One region of the Paraburkholderia graminis genome, then DNA from elsewhere that is predicted to be linked to it. Evidence: predicted binding sites of a transcription regulator. Region 1 holds the regulator's gene; the other holds the start of a gene.
What was found. The regulator LexA, encoded in region 1, represses DNA repair genes until DNA is damaged. The targets are predictions, from matches to a motif close to ACTGTATNNNNATACAGT.

Region 1 (3,160 bases):
GCGAGTGCGGCTGTCGAATTCGCGAACTTCAACGCCCAAGCGCCGCGCTCCCGCTCACTCGTTCAGATTGACCGCGGCCAGCTTCCATGTGAACAGGCCTTCGCGCAGGAAGATCGCGGAGTAACGCGCGTCGCCGGCGCCGTGCTGGTATGTAACGACGAATTCGTTGATGCCGCGATAACCGGCGGTGGTTTCCGGCGGCTGCGGCGGCGTGGCGCCATGCGCCGCGTTGCCTTCTCCACCGGAGTTGGCGCCATTGCCGGCTCTTTGATCCGCGCCGCTTTGATCCGCGCTATTAGCGCTGCCCGGCGCTGCCGGCGCAGGTCCATTTGCCGCAGCCGGATTGCTCGCAGCCGGCGGCGCGGGCGGCCGTTCGCCCGGTACGCCGCGCGGCGGCATGCCGTTGAGCAACGCGGCCACGCCGTCGGGCGTCGCATACGCATCGACTAGCGGGCCGATCAATGCGACGCCGATCATCGCGCCGATCGCGGCCAATGGGTTGCCGTTTCCGCGCGAGTCGAGCCGCCGCGTCAGCAAACCCGTCACCTGCTGCTTGAGGCTTTCGCGCAACGCCGGGAAATCGACGTACTGATTCACCGTCTGCGCGTCGCGCGCGTCGGCGGCGCGTTTGAGGTTGTTGAGCGCGATATACGGCGATGCATAGCCAAAGCCCAAGCCGGCGATTATCGCGATGACGATCAGCGCGACGACAAGCGGACGAGCACCGCGCTTCTTGCGTATTGATACTGCTGCCATGGGCCGGGATTCTCCATCAGGTGAGATCGAACGTGGACCGGCGTTGCGCCGAAACGATCCCCACTCATGATTCCCGTTCGATGCGACGAACGACGTTTCCCGCAACGCGCCCGCACACCTTACCGCACATCAGGACTCGAACACCGCGCCCTGGACGTTGGTTTCGTCGGCGATGCAACGGTCGATCATTCTGCACACCGCGTCCATGGTGCCGACCATGATGAGCCGCGACGGCCCGTGATAAACCCGCACCGGCGCGCGACGCGCCGGCTCCGCGGTGTTGAGCCCGGAATTCAGCGACACCCGCGCGAACGCCGGCAACGACGACGGCAACAAAGACGCCTGTAAGGATGACGAAGCGGCATGCGCACCGGAGCCGTTCACCGGCGAATCGAACAGCGACGCAGTGGCGGCCGTGGATGCTTCAATCAGTGAGCAGGGCACCAGCTTGCGCAGATGGCGCAAACGGCCGAACTGGCGAAACGGCAACAGGCGGGCAAGGCGTTCCATGAGGCTCTCCGGGCGATTCAACGTGTGTGCTGCGGTAGTGAGTGGCAGGCGAGGGTTGATCCGCCTGTGTACGGTGTACTGACAGGCGACCAACCCGGCAGGCGCGATCAGAACTCGCCGGGGCGAATCAGACCGACAGCAATGCCTTCCAGCGCGAAGTCCGCACTGCCTGTCTCAACGAAGATGTTTTCGTAATCGGGGTTCTCGGCGATCAGCTCGATACCGTTCGGCCGGCGCTTCAGGCGCTTGACCGTGACGTCGTCGCCGAGGCGGGCAATGATGATCTGGCCGTCTTTCGCCTCGCTTCTTTTCTGCACCGCGAGCAGATCGCCGTCGAAGATGCCCGCGTCGCGCATGGACAGGCCGCGCACCTTCAGCAGGTAGTCGGGCTTGCTCGAGAACAGCGCCGGGTCGCACGCATAGTGCTGCGCGATATGTTCCTGCGCGAGGATCGGGCTACCGGCCGCGACCCGCCCGATGAGCGGCAGCGACAGTTGCATGATGCTCGGATGCGGCAGCGTGAACTGATGCTGGGTGCCGTCCTGTCCGAAGTCCTGGCTGGGCAGCAGACGGATGCCGCGCGACGCGCCGGCGGCGAGTTCGATCACGCCCTTGCGGGCAAGCGCCCGCAAATGCTCTTCGGCCGAGTTGGCAGAGCTGAAGCCCAGCTCGGCGGCGATCTCCGCGCGGGTGGGCGGAAAGCCGGTGCGTTCGATCGCCCGGCGGATCAGATCGAAAACCTGCTGCTGTCGTGCGGTGAGTTTTGTCATGGCGCCACTGTATGTATGAACAGGTGACTGTATTTTTATACAGTATTCGGCGCAATTCAAGCTTTACTTTAAGTTCGCGCTCAAGCACCGCGCTGCAACGTCGTCAATCGACGTCAAAACATCGGTTTGCATGCCGCAACGCCTTGTCTGGCTGCCATTACCACTTTTGCGTATTAAAAAATGAGGAAACATTATTTTTAATGATGAAAGCCCTTCGATAGACTGGCCTCCAGTCGCGCTCATGTGCACGTGACCCGACGCAAAACAACACCACTCGCAGCTTTAGCGGACCAACACGCGGAGAACAGGACATGAATCATCGGAACACGGGGCGGGCACGGACTACCCATAAGGCGCGGAGCATCATCGCCGCGCTCGCATTCGGCGCGGCGGCCGCGCTCGGCGTAATTGGCACAATCGGCCAGGCGCAAGCCGCCGACAACACGCTGCTGAACGTTTCCTACGACCCGACCCGCGAGCTCTATCAGGACGTGAACCAGGCGTTCGGCAAGGAGTGGAAGGCGAAGACCGGCGAAACCATCACGTTCAAGCAGTCGCATGGCGGCTCGGGCGCGCAGGCTCGCTCGGTGCTCGACGGCCTGCAGGCCGACGTCGTGACGCTTGCGCTCGCCTACGACATCGACGCGCTCGCCAACAAGGGCTTGATCGACAAGAACTGGCAGAAGCGCCTGCCCGACAACGCATCGCCTTATACGTCGACGATCGTGTTCCTGGTGCGCAAGGGCAACCCCAAGCACATTAAGGATTGGGACGATCTGACGAAGCCGGGCGTGTCGATCGTGACGCCGAATCCGAAGACCTCGGGCGGCGCGCGCTGGAACTACCTGGCCGCGTGGGCGTACGCCGCGCATCAGCCGGGCGGCAACGACCAGAAGGCCAAGGAATTCGTCGGCAAGCTCTACAAGAATGCGGGCGTGCTCGATTCGGGCGCGCGCGGCGCGACCACCAGCTTCGTGCAACGCGGGATCGGAGACGTGCTGATCGCGTGGGAAAACGAGGCGTTCCTGTCGATCAAGGAATTCGGCACGGACAAGTTCGAAATCGTCGTGCCGTCGGTGAGTATTCTGGCCGAGCCGCCGGTCGCGGTGGTGGACAAGGTCGTC
Region 2 (3,160 bases), 410 kb from region 1:
CCAGCGACAAGAGAGGCAATGCGACGGCGATCCACAACATGTTGAGTCTCTAATCCTTGATGGCTGCTTGCTCCGTTCGCGGGTAACAAAACGCCTTGCAGCGGCAGAACGAGACGAAGCGGCTCGGCAAGCGGCGGCCCGCGGCGCTTGAAGATGTCAATCGACAGGCCAATCTCCTGCAACCACTGACGACGGTTGATCGTCTCGGCATTAGCCGGCAAAAGCGGCTCGCAGATCATGCGTAATGGCGCTGGCGACGATTGCGCAGCGGCCTCTACAGGGCGCATCAAAAATGCCAATGAAGCCGATTCTTGAGCCGCGACCTGCAAGCGCCTGACTTTATCGGCGCGTGCATTCGACAACCACACCAGAACCGCGCCGATGCCGTCCTGCTTCAATGCCTGAGTGGCGGCCCAAAGAGCCTTGTCTTCGTTCGAGCGCACCCATAGCACGCGCTCGACATCGATGTCCCACGCCTTCAATGCCGCCGCGCTCGGCTGAAAAGGAGGTGCCACAAGCATCACATGCCGCCCCGCCTGCTTCGTGAGATGACCAAGCGCGTAGGCCAGCAAGCGCATTTCGCCCGCGCCCCAATGCTCGACCAGCAGTTCCGTCACACCACCGGCGGGCCAGCCTCGTCCGGGCAATACGCGATCCAGCGCGGTGTGGCCACTCGGGACCACACGCGAATCCACCTCGGCAAGCTCGTTGCCCTGCCACATTTGACGCCGCAATTGCGACGACAGCGGAGTTGTCACAAGCTGAATCGCTGCTGCCATAGACCACTCGTTCCATTGAAAATGCTCCGCCCTGCCCGATCTCGATCGAGTAGGGACGACGAGTCATCACTGTATATTTATACAGTATTTTGATGGTGATGTTAAGGCGAGGAAGCGGTACGGAGGTCCCGGTGGAATAAGGAAAAGCGGCTTGGGAATGGATACGATTGGTCTGGGGGAATGGAGCTTTAGCGCTTGGAGGATGCCGATAGGACAGAGTGCAAGAAGGAGTTGCGCCGCGCCGCACGTGGCGTTCACCGCGCACGAACACGCCGTATCCGGTCGCGATGACGGTGAGGACCGGCGCGCTGACCTGGCAGCTCGATCCGCTGATGGACGATCAGGAACTGGACTCGCGGCAGTCCACCGGCGCGGTGTACTGGGAAGGCGCGGCGCGGGTGAGCCGCGATGGCGCGGAGCTCGGGCGGGCGTATCTGGAGCTGACCGGCTATGCGGGCGCTCTGCGCATGGGCGGGCCGTGACGGCGCCGCATTTTCCAGCGCTGTAAACGCAGAAACCCCACCTTTTCGGGGTGGGGTTTCTGACACTGCTGGGGAGCCTGACGATTACCTACTTTCACACGGGTAATCCGCACTATCATCGGCGTGGAGTCGTTTCACGGTCCTGTTCGGGATGGGAAGGGGTGGGACCGACTCGCTATGGTCATCAGGCATGACTTGTTGTTATGCTGGGTTTTGGGCCAACACAACCAATCGGGAAGAAGTAGTTTCTGGTGATGCTCACCAGGGTAAAGCTGTTGGGGCTGTGTTGTTCGAGGCACAACATCGATCACTCAACCGTGCGTCCTGTTCTCCCTGGCGGGGAGTTCCAGCGCATCCCCTTCGGGGATCGGACCAGTGTAGGCGCCAAAGCGCCAACGCTGGTCGAGACACACCTGTTATAGGATCAAGCCTTACGGGCAATTAGTATCAGTTAGCTGAACGCATTACTGCGCTTACACACCTGACCTATCAACGTCCTGGTCTTGAACGACCCTTCAAGGGGCTCGAAGCCCCGGGGATATCTCATCTTAAGGCGAGTTTCCCGCTTAGATGCTTTCAGCGGTTATCTCTTCCGAACATAGCTACCCGGCGATGCCACTGGCGTGACAACCGGTACACCAGAGGTTCGTCCACTCCGGTCCTCTCGTACTAGGAGCAGCCCCCTTCAAATATCCAGCGCCCACGGCAGATAGGGACCAAACTGTCTCACGACGTTTTAAACCCAGCTCACGTACCTCTTTAAATGGCGAACAGCCATACCCTTGGGACCGGCTACAGCCCCAGGATGAGATGAGCCGACATCGAGGTGCCAAACACCGCCGTCGATATGAACTCTTGGGCGGTATCAGCCTGTTATCCCCAGAGTACCTTTTATCCGTTGAGCGATGGCCCTTCCATACAGAACCACCGGATCACTATGACCTGCTTTCGCACCTGCTCGACTTGTCGGTCTCGCAGTTAAGCACGCTTATGCCATTGCACTATCAGCACGATTTCCGACCGTACCTAGCGTACCTTCGTACTCCTCCGTTACACTTTGGGAGGAGACCGCCCCAGTCAAACTGCCTACCATGCACTGTCCCCGATCCGGATTCACGGACCAGGGTTAGAACCTCAAACAGATCAGGGTGGTATTTCAAGGATGGCTCCACGCAAACTGGCGTTCACGCTTCACAGCCTCCCACCTATCCTACACAGACCGGTTCAAAGTCCAATGCAAAGCTACAGTAAAGGTTCATGGGGTCTTTCCGTCTAGCCGCGGGGAGATTGCATCATCACAAACACTTCAACTTCGCTGAGTCTCGGGAGGAGACAGTGTGGCCATCGTTACGCCATTCGTGCAGGTCGGAACTTACCCGACAAGGAATTTCGCTACCTTAGGACCGTTATAGTTACGGCCGCCGTTTACCGGGACTTCAATCAGGAGCTTGCACCCCATCATTTAATCTTCCGGCACCGGGCAGGCGTCACACCCTATACGTCCACTTTCGTGTTTGCAGAGTGCTGTGTTTTTATTAAACAGTCGCAGCCACCAGTTTATTGCAACCCCTTCACCCTTCTGGCGCAGGCCAGTCAGGCTACAGGGGCGTACCTTATCCCGAAGTTACGGTACCAATTTGCCGAGTTCCTTCTCCCGAGTTCTCTCAAGCGCCTTAGAATACTCATCTCGCCCACCTGTGTCGGTTTGCGGTACGGTCACTGTTGAACTGAAGCTTAGAGGCTTTTCCTGGAACCACTTCCGATTGCTTCGTCTCCGAAGAGACTGGCCTCGCACCCTTGAATTCCGCGCCCGGATTTGCCAAAGCGCCTTCTCCAATGCAAGGACCGGGACTTCCAACACCCGGACAACCTTCCGCGATCCGTCCCCCCATCGCATTC

Region 2: the regulator LexA is predicted to act here: its motif matches at 848-865, upstream of imuA (translesion DNA synthesis-associated protein ImuA).

What each region holds. Positions count from the first base shown of each region.
Region 1 covers NZ_CP024934.1:1,752,453-1,755,612, forward strand. The annotation lists gene CUJ91_RS07835 (DUF2939 domain-containing protein) at 55-756, opposite strand; gene CUJ91_RS07840 (hypothetical protein) at 886-1,266, opposite strand; gene lexA (transcriptional repressor LexA) at 1,374-2,036, opposite strand; gene CUJ91_RS07850 (sulfate ABC transporter substrate-binding protein) at 2,348-3,160, shown strand, end outside.
Region 2 covers NZ_CP024934.1:1,340,345-1,343,504, reverse strand. The annotation lists gene CUJ91_RS06120 (Y-family DNA polymerase) at 1-40, opposite strand, end outside; gene imuA (translesion DNA synthesis-associated protein ImuA) at 1-779, opposite strand, end outside; partial or broken gene CUJ91_RS06110 (lipocalin family protein) at 1,016-1,261, shown strand; rRNA gene rrf (5S ribosomal RNA) at 1,337-1,450, opposite strand; rRNA gene CUJ91_RS06100 (23S ribosomal RNA) at 1,682-3,160, opposite strand, start outside.